3 linked regions of the Solidesulfovibrio fructosivorans JJ] genome follow. The protein of the gene in region 1 interacts with the protein of each later gene in a pairwise test. Links are inferred from orthologs where the notes say so. Each region holds a gene or a part of one and is shown on either strand. Other genes may lie near its edges.

What was found.
Region 2: the proteins of DESFRDRAFT_RS19735 (region 1) and DESFRDRAFT_RS09445 interact in binary tests that used the Escherichia coli proteins (3 or more experiments, as listed by UniProt). The link is inferred for Solidesulfovibrio fructosivorans JJ] from one-to-one orthologs.
Region 3: the proteins of DESFRDRAFT_RS19735 (region 1) and tsaE interact in binary tests that used the Escherichia coli proteins (3 or more experiments, as listed by UniProt). The link is inferred for Solidesulfovibrio fructosivorans JJ] from one-to-one orthologs.

What each region holds. Positions count from the first base shown.
Region 1 is NZ_AECZ01000053.1:3,851-6,999, forward strand. The notes cover bases 207-3,128. They hold DESFRDRAFT_RS19735 (TrmH family RNA methyltransferase), read left to right. Parts: upstream 207-1,231; coding sequence 1,232-2,026; downstream 2,027-3,128. Other genes in these bases: DESFRDRAFT_RS19730 (LysM peptidoglycan-binding domain-containing protein), read right to left, coding at 207-1,053; DESFRDRAFT_RS19740 (RluA family pseudouridine synthase), read right to left, coding at 1,992-2,963; DESFRDRAFT_RS19745 (ABC transporter substrate-binding protein), read right to left, coding at 3,083-3,128. Outside these bases: more of DESFRDRAFT_RS19730, read right to left, coding at 1-206; more of DESFRDRAFT_RS19745, read right to left, coding at 3,129-3,149. UniProt on the Escherichia coli protein: Specifically methylates the ribose of guanosine 2251 in 23S rRNA.
Region 2 is NZ_AECZ01000011.1:20,289-23,182, reverse strand. It holds DESFRDRAFT_RS09445 (bifunctional ADP-dependent NAD(P)H-hydrate dehydratase/NAD(P)H-hydrate epimerase), read right to left. Parts: upstream 2,272-2,894; coding sequence 730-2,271; downstream 1-729. Other genes in the region: DESFRDRAFT_RS09440 (holo-[acyl-carrier-protein] synthase), read right to left, coding at 2,509-2,883; DESFRDRAFT_RS09450 (CBS domain-containing protein), read right to left, coding at 269-727; tsaE (tRNA (adenosine(37)-N6)-threonylcarbamoyltransferase complex ATPase subunit type 1 TsaE), read right to left, coding at 1-260. UniProt on the Escherichia coli protein: Bifunctional enzyme that catalyzes the epimerization of the S- and R-forms of NAD(P)HX and the dehydration of the S-form of NAD(P)HX at the expense of ADP, which is converted to AMP.
Region 3 is NZ_AECZ01000011.1:21,967-24,899, forward strand. What follows is about bases 1-2,706. They hold tsaE (tRNA (adenosine(37)-N6)-threonylcarbamoyltransferase complex ATPase subunit type 1 TsaE), read left to right. Parts: upstream 1-956; coding sequence 957-1,457; downstream 1,458-2,706. Other genes in these bases: DESFRDRAFT_RS09445 (bifunctional ADP-dependent NAD(P)H-hydrate dehydratase/NAD(P)H-hydrate epimerase), read left to right, coding at 1-487; DESFRDRAFT_RS09450 (CBS domain-containing protein), read left to right, coding at 490-948; DESFRDRAFT_RS09460 (aspartate kinase), read left to right, coding at 1,510-2,706. Also shown: more of DESFRDRAFT_RS09460, read left to right, coding at 2,707-2,745; cimA (citramalate synthase), read left to right, coding at 2,872-2,933. UniProt on the Escherichia coli protein: Required for the formation of a threonylcarbamoyl group on adenosine at position 37 (t(6)A37) in tRNAs that read codons beginning with adenine.

The sequences.
Region 1 (3,149 bases):
CCGGCGGGCCAGGGCCCACCAGGTTTCGCCGGCCTGGGCGGTGACGGTCTGCAAGCCGCTCGACGGATAGTTGCCAGGGGTTTTCAGGTAGGCCAGGGCGATCGGTTCCTTGGCCACGGGCACGTAGACGTTGACCGTGGCGTCTGGGGGGCTGACCATGCGGCGAAAGCCGGGGTTGTATTCGCGGAACTGATCCCAACTCAGGCCGCAGGCCTGGGCCAGGGCGGCCAGATCCGTGCCGCCGGGAGCGGGCACTTCCTTGAGGTTGGGGCCGGCCTGCCAGTTGACCTTGTGGAAGCCGAGCGTCTGGAGATTCTGGAAGATCTTCAGTACCGCCAGGAACTTGGGCACGTAATGGCGGGTTTCGGCCTTGAGCAGCTTGGGGTCCTTGGCGATGTCGAAGAAGTCGCACTGGCCGCTTGCGGCCATGACCCGCGAGATCTTGCCTTCACCGGCGTTGTAGGCGGCCAGGGCCAGGTTCCAGTCGCCGAACATCTGGTAGAGTTTGCTCAGGTACTTGGCGGCGGCCACTGTGGATTTGTACGGGTCGCGGCGTTCGTCGACCCACCAGTCCACGGTCAGGCCGAAGCGGCGGGCGGTGTAGGGCATGAATTGCCACATGCCGCCGGCGCCGACCGGCGAATAGGCCATGGTGCTGTAACCGGATTCGATGAACGGAAGGACTATGAGGTCGGGAGGCAGGTTGTAGCTGGCCAGAACGGCCCGCACATAGGGCAGGTAGGGCTGGGCCCGGGTCAGCCATTTGTCCATGGTGCCGCGCTTGTCCATGGAGAAATACTGGAGGAACATCTGGACTTCCTCGTTGTCGGCCACGTCCAGATTGAACTGGATGGCGCCGCGCGAGGCCAGGGCTTCCTTTTCCTGCTTGGTCAGGGGGCGGCCGCGCTTGAGATCCTTGAGAATCTGGGTGGTGTCCCAGACTTCGGGCTCAAGATTGGCGCGCATATCGTTGTTTTTTTCGTATTTGTTTCCGGCGCAGCCGGACAGGACGAGCAGAACCGGCAGGATGGCAAAGAGGATATAACGGGCCATGCGGCTTTTCTCCAGGCGAAGGGAGCCGTCAGCCGGAAGGCGGCCGCGGCGGCGCTTTGGCAAAGGGATGCTTAACTGCGCTGATTTTTTAACGATTAGCGGATTGATAGACCAAAGTTGATGAAATTGCAAGGAAAAAAAAGCTTGTGGTTCCGGTCGCTTTGGGCCAAGAGGTGCCATGAGCCGGCATGACCGTAACAATCGTTTTTCGTCCGCGCCCCACTCGGGCGCAGCGCCGGAGCCCGGCGAACTGCTGCCCGGCCGCAAACCCGTGCGCGAACTTCTGGCCGAACGCCCGCGCGGCATCGACGACGTGCTGTTGCGCCAGGGCCTTCGCGGCCCGGACATCGACGCCATTGTCGCCGCCTGCCGCGAGGCCCGCGTGCGCTTCCGGTTCGTGGCGGCGGCCGACCTGGACCGGCTTTGTCCCGGCAATCATCAGGGCGTTGTGGCGAGGCTCGCCGCCGGCGAGCTGACCAGTCTCGATGACGTGCTGGCCGCGACCCGGGCCGCGCCGTTGCCGGTGGCCGTGGCCCTCGACCGGGTGCAGGACCCGGGCAACGTGGGCACGCTGGCCAGAACGCTTTTCGCCCTGGGCGGCGGCGGCATCCTTTTGCCCCGCCACGAGGGGGCGCGGCTTGGGCCGGGGGCGGCCAAGGCCTCGGCCGGAACGCTGGCCCGGCTGCCGGTGGCCAAGGTGACCAACCTGGCCCAGGCGCTGGATGCGGCCATCGAGGCGGGGTTTTCCATCGTCGGCGCGGCCGGGGAGCCGGAGGCGGACAATGCGCTTGAGGCCACGGCCGATTTCCCGCTGATCCTGGTGCTCGGCAACGAGGACGAGGGCATCCGGCAGGGGATACGCAAACGCTGCGGCCGGCTGTGGCGCATTCCCCAGGCCAGGCCCATCGATTCCCTGAACGTGGCCCAGGCCGGGGCGATCATTCTGGGGCGTCTGGCGGCGCTGAGGCGCTAGGCCGTCCGAGGTCTTCCTCGCGGCAGGTGGCCAGGGAAGCGCGCCGCAGCCGTTTGACCAGCCAGGGCGCTTCCCAATCGGGCGGGGCGCAGAAGGCGGCGTCCGGCAGGACAACCCGCCAGGCGTGCAGCCGCATGGGCGGCGGACCGCCGCCGTATTTCGGGTCGCCGACGATGGGGGCGCCGCGCGAGGCGAGCTGGGCCCGGATCTGCTGGGTGCGGCCCGTCTCAAGCCGGACCTCGACCAGGCTGGCCGTGTCCATCACCCCCAAAAGCCGCACCTTGCACACCGCATCCTTGCCGCCCGCGGACGGCTCCACCCGTTCGCGTCCCGGGCCGCCTTCCTTGGCCAGCCGGTCGCGCAACGTCACCCAATCGTTGGCTTCGCCAAGCGTCCATTCGCCCCAGACCCAGGCGAGGTAATCCTTGTGGGCCGTGCCCGTGGTCATGGCCTCGTGGATGGCGCGCAGGGCGCGGTAGGACTTGGCCACGAGGAGCACGCCGGTGGTGTCGCGGTCGAGCCGGTGGGCCGGTGTGGGGCGGAACGGGGCGTCGGGGTAGCGCGCGCGCAGGATGCTGGTCAGGGCGAAGGGATGGCCGGAGCCGGGATGGACGGGCAGGCCGGCCGGCTTGACGATGACGAGGATCTCGTCGTCCTCGTGGAGGATGTCCAGATCGTGGCCGCGCGGCGCAGCCGTCTTCGCCGGCGAGTTGCGCGGCTCCTTGATCTCGTAGGGCGGCATGCGCACGATCTGGCCGGCGGCCACACGGTCGAAGGGCTTGCAGCGCTTGCCGTCGATCCTGACTTGCCCGGTGCGGATGAATTTCTGCAAGGCGGTAGGGGGCACCGCGCCGTCCAGACGCCGGGCGAGATATTGGAGGAGCTTTTGCCCTCCCTCGGCCTCGGCCACGGTGAAATTTTGCACGGGTGTTTTCATCGTACCACCGGGGCTACGGATTCTCCCCCTTGAAAGTTTTTCGGGAGGGGAGCGCGAGGGGAACCCCTTTTTACAAAAAGGGGTTCCCCTCGCACCTTCTTTACCGCCTCCACTTCCACCTACGGCGCAAGCTTGAAGCGGCCGGAGTCCACGATGAGCATGATCATGGAGTCCGGGCCCAGTCCG
Region 2 (2,894 bases), on another replicon or contig:
ACGTGGAAGGTCTCGGGGGTCGTGGGATAGACGTTGACGATGTTGAAGCTCGGACTGGCCACTTCCGCCGCGTCGCCGCCCGGCAGGGCGGTCACCATTCCCCGGACGAGCGTGGTTTTGCCCGAACCGAGTCCGCCGCGCAAGAGCAAAGCCGCCCGTGTCGCTGGATCGGAAGCCAAAACGGCCAGTTTCCGGCCGAGCGCCAGCGTCGCTTCCGTATCGGGCAGGGACAGGGTCAGCGGCTGCGATCCAGCGTCCATCGCCGGAACTATTTCTTGTCCACCAGCGTGCCGAGAACGTCGCTCATGCCGATAATGCCGACCACCTTTCCCTGGGCGTCCGTTACCGGAATGGTGTGGTAGCCCTTGTCGGTCATAAGCGACGCGACCTCGTCGATGCCGGTCTCCGGCGAAACGGTGGCGGGATTGCGCGACATGGCGTGGACGGCGGTCAGCGCCGACATTTTCTCCACTTCCCGGTCGAGGTCCTTCATGGACCCGAGCGGAATGAAGCCGTCGAGGAGCGAAAAGACCGAGGGCAGCGACAGTTTCTTCTGCTGGGCGACAAGGTCGGCCTGACAGAGAATGCCGGTCAGCTTGCCGGCGGCATTAAGGACCGGCATGCCGTTAAATCCCTTCTCGAGGAGAAGTTTGGCCGCAGCGCTTATTTCCGTGTCTTCGGTGATGGTGACGACATCGCTGGTCATCATGTCCTTGGCTTTAAGCATGATCACTCCGTGAGGGCCCGGGGCAGCATATCGGCGATTTCCGAGGCCAGATTGCCCCGTCTGGGGTACAAGGCGGCAAGGCGCGCGCCGGCAAGTCCATGCCAATACACCGCAATGCAGGCGGCAAGCAAGGGGGAAAGCGGGGAGCAGGCAAGCGCCGCGGCAAGTCCGGAGAGCACGTCGCCCGAGCCGCCAACGGCCAGATTGGGCGCGACGACCGGGCTTACAGCCGCCGACCCGTCCGGCGCGGCCACCACCGTCGCCGGCCCCTTGAGCACGGCCACGCAGCCGTAGGTCGCGGCCAGGGCTCGGGCGGACTCCAGCCGGTCGGCCTCCACAGCCGGGATATCCGTGCCGAGAAGCCTCGCCGCCTCGCCGGGATGGGGCGTGATGACAACCTCAGACCCGATTTTTTCCTTCAGCTCCGGATCAGTTGCCAGGAAAAAGAGGCCGTCGGCGTCGAGGACCAGCCGGGAGGGCAGCGGCAAAAGGGCGCGCAGGAACGCCCCGGTGTCCGGATGACGGCCAAGGCCCGGCCCCAAGGCCACCGCGCCGGCCGTGGACACGAAGTCGCGCACCGCCCTCGCGTCGTCGGGGCCGAAATGGTCGCCCGCGCCCACGGGCAGGGTCATGACGTCGGGATGGCCGGCCTTGAGCGCGATTTCCACCGCGCCCGGACAGGCCACGCTGACGAGCCCCGCCCCGGCCCGAAGCGCCCCAAGCCCGGCCAAAAGCGGCGCGCCGGTCAGTCCCCGGCTGCCGCCGACCACGACCGCCCGGCCGGCCGAGCCCTTGTGCAAGAGCGGATCGAGGGCCGGCAAGGCGTCCGCCAGACGCGGCGTCATGCGCCAGGCCCGGCACGGATGGTTTTCCCTGACGGGGCGGGGGATGCCGATCGGGCGCACCAGCAGCCTGCCCACGTAGGGCGCGGCCTGGGGCGCGACCAGCCCGGTCTTGGCCGCCTCGAAGGTCACCGTGGCGTCGGCGGTCACGGCCACGGGCGAGGCCACTCCGGTCGCCCCGGAAAGCCCGGACGGGATGTCCAGGGCGAAAATGTACGACTGGCCGGCCAGCCGGTTGACCGCCTCCACCACCTCGCGCAAATCCGGCCGCAGTTCGCCCGTAAATCCGGTGCCGAGCAGGCCGTCGACAATGATGTCCGGCCCGTTCGCGCCCGAAAGATCGGCTTTGGCCAACGGGATCATGGGCAGGCCGAGCCTCGCCGCGAGCCGGGCGTTGAACCCGGCCGCGCCCTTGTAGCGCCCGCGTGGCCGGACCAACGCGATGGTCACCTTGGCCCCCAGGCCGTCCAGATGACGCGCCAAGGCCACGGCGTCGCCGCCGTTGTTGCCCGGACCGGCCAACAAGAGCACCGTCTTGCCGCGCACCTCACCGACTTCGCCGACCAGCGCGTGCATGGCCTCGCGACTGGCGTTTTCCATCAGCGCCAGAAACGACATGCCGCACTCGGCAACACTGGCGGCATCCCAACCGGCAATCTCCTGCGGCGTCGGCAACGGATCGAAGTAGCGACCATCGAGCATTGTGGTGTGCCTCCGGCGGTCGGGGGGGAACCCTTTTTGAAAAAAAGGTTCCCCCCGGACCCCCCTCCAAAAAACTTTCAAAGGTGTTGCTTGGTCATCCCGGGTAACCCCTTTGCCGCAGGGCCTTGACGCCGGCGTCAAGGCCCTGCGGCGGTAAGGGGGGACCGGGGGGCGCGCTCGCCCCCCGGTGGGGAGGTCCAGGAGGGGCAAAGCCCCTTCTGGCCGCCGGAGGCATCCTCACCTCCCTTCCAGCACCACCACGGCGGCGGCAGTGGCGCGTTCGTGGGTGATGCTGACGTGCCAGGCGGTCGCGCCGAGGGCCTGGGCGCGGGTCAAGGCGGGGCCGGTCAGGGTCAGGGTCGGGCGTCCCAGGGCATCGGGGAGGATTTGCAGGTGTTGAAAGCCGACGCCCTGGGAAAAGCCGGTGCCGAGCGCCTTGACGGCCGCTTCCTTGGCCGCGAACAGACCGGCCGCCCTGGCCACGGGACGCGGCGGCAGGGCGGCCTGTTCGGCCGGGGTGAGGATGCGGGCCAGGAACCGCTCGCCGAACCGCTCGATGGCCGACTCGATGCGGGCCAGTTCCACCAGATCGATGCCGAGGCCGAGGATCACGGCCGCACTCC
Region 3 (2,933 bases), on another replicon or contig:
TTTGCCGCTGCCCTCCCGGCTGGTCCTCGACGCCGACGGCCTCTTTTTCCTGGCAACTGATCCGGAGCTGAAGGAAAAAATCGGGTCTGAGGTTGTCATCACGCCCCATCCCGGCGAGGCGGCGAGGCTTCTCGGCACGGATATCCCGGCTGTGGAGGCCGACCGGCTGGAGTCCGCCCGAGCCCTGGCCGCGACCTACGGCTGCGTGGCCGTGCTCAAGGGGCCGGCGACGGTGGTGGCCGCGCCGGACGGGTCGGCGGCTGTAAGCCCGGTCGTCGCGCCCAATCTGGCCGTTGGCGGCTCGGGCGACGTGCTCTCCGGACTTGCCGCGGCGCTTGCCTGCTCCCCGCTTTCCCCCTTGCTTGCCGCCTGCATTGCGGTGTATTGGCATGGACTTGCCGGCGCGCGCCTTGCCGCCTTGTACCCCAGACGGGGCAATCTGGCCTCGGAAATCGCCGATATGCTGCCCCGGGCCCTCACGGAGTGATCATGCTTAAAGCCAAGGACATGATGACCAGCGATGTCGTCACCATCACCGAAGACACGGAAATAAGCGCTGCGGCCAAACTTCTCCTCGAGAAGGGATTTAACGGCATGCCGGTCCTTAATGCCGCCGGCAAGCTGACCGGCATTCTCTGTCAGGCCGACCTTGTCGCCCAGCAGAAGAAACTGTCGCTGCCCTCGGTCTTTTCGCTCCTCGACGGCTTCATTCCGCTCGGGTCCATGAAGGACCTCGACCGGGAAGTGGAGAAAATGTCGGCGCTGACCGCCGTCCACGCCATGTCGCGCAATCCCGCCACCGTTTCGCCGGAGACCGGCATCGACGAGGTCGCGTCGCTTATGACCGACAAGGGCTACCACACCATTCCGGTAACGGACGCCCAGGGAAAGGTGGTCGGCATTATCGGCATGAGCGACGTTCTCGGCACGCTGGTGGACAAGAAATAGTTCCGGCGATGGACGCTGGATCGCAGCCGCTGACCCTGTCCCTGCCCGATACGGAAGCGACGCTGGCGCTCGGCCGGAAACTGGCCGTTTTGGCTTCCGATCCAGCGACACGGGCGGCTTTGCTCTTGCGCGGCGGACTCGGTTCGGGCAAAACCACGCTCGTCCGGGGAATGGTGACCGCCCTGCCGGGCGGCGACGCGGCGGAAGTGGCCAGTCCGAGCTTCAACATCGTCAACGTCTATCCCACGACCCCCGAGACCTTCCACGTGGATTTGTACCGGATCGCCGGCGGCGACCCCTGCGTGGACGAACATCTGGAGACGGCCGCGGACCAGGATGCCCTGGTGGTCGTGGAGTGGGCCGAATACCTCGCCCGGGCGGCCCAGCCCGCCGACCGCCTGGAAATCGACTGGCTCCCGGCCGAATCGGGACGGCGCTGCCGGATCACCGCCGCCGGAGAGCGCGGCCGGGCGGCTTTGGCGGCCCTGGCCCGATCCCTCGCCACGTAACGGCGCGACGCCGTGCCGGAAGCCGCACGCTCCGGCACCTTTGGAGGCAACAATGCGGATTATCGTGCAGAAATACGGCGGAACGTCGGTCAAGGGGCTGGAGCGCATGCGTCTGGTCCTGGCCCGGGTGCAAAAGGCCCACGCCCTTGGCTACAAGCTGGTGGTGGCCCTTTCGGCCATGTCCGGCGAGACCAACCGGCTTTTGGCCCAGGCCCGGGAATTTTCCGCCGATCCCGACCCGGCTGAACTCGACGTGCTGGTCACCACCGGCGAGCAGGCCTCGGTCGCTCTTTTCACCATGTTGGCCAAGGATGCCGGGCTGCGCGCCCGCTCGCTCCTGGGCCACCAGATTCCCATCACCACCAATTCGAATTTCACCCGGGCCCGGATCATGGAAATCGACGCCCCCCGCCTGCACGCCATGCTCGAAGGCTACGACGTGCTGGTGGTGGCGGGTTTCCAGGGCGTGGACTGCCACGGCCGCGTCACCACGCTCGGCCGGGGCGGCTCGGACACCACGGGCGTGGCCCTGGCCGCGGCGCTCGAGGCCGAGGTCTGCGAGATCTACACCGACGTCAACGGCGTCTACACCACCGATCCCAACCTGTGCTCGGCGGCCCGCAAGCTCGAACGCATCTCCTATGACGAGATGCTGGAATTTTCGAGCCAGGGGGCCAAGGTTCTGCAGATCCGCTCGGTGGAGCTGGCCAAGAAATTCAATGTCCCGGTCCGGGTGCGCTCGACCTTCACCGACGATCCCGGCACGCTGGTCACTTCGGAGGATACGGAAATGGAAGACGTCCTGGTTTCGGGCATCGCCTACGACAAGGACCAGTGCCGCATCACGGTGCGCAACGTCAAAGACACCCCCGGGGTCGCGGCCGCCATCTTCGCCCCCATCGCCGAGGCCGGCATCCTGGTCGACATGATCATCCAGAACACCGGGCGCGACGGTCACACGGACATGACCTTCACCGTCTCCCGGGCCAACCTCGACAAGACGCTGGCCATCCTCGACCATATGCGTCCCGAGATCGGCGCCGACGACATCCAGCACGACATCCACGTGTGCAAGGTGTCGGTCATCGGCGTCGGCATGCGCAGCCATTCCGGGGTCGCCTCCACGATGTTCACCCTGCTCAAAAAGGAAAACATCAACATTCTCATGATCGCCACCTCGGAAATCAAGATCACCTGTCTGATCGAGGAAAAATACCTCGAGCTGGCCGTGCGCACCCTGCACGACGCCTTCGGGCTGGGCGAAGGCCCGGCCGTGGCCTGCGTCTAGTCGACGCGGCCCGCTCATAACGCCTCGCGGCCGTTTTCCCATGGCAACGGCCGCGAGGGCAATCTTCCGCCGGAAGCAGCCGCATGGCCCTTGTGCCTTGGCCCCGGCGGCAATCAGGAATAGCTCATGCGACGCGTGCTTTGCTACGACACGACCCTGCGCGACGGCACCCAGGCCGAAGACATCAG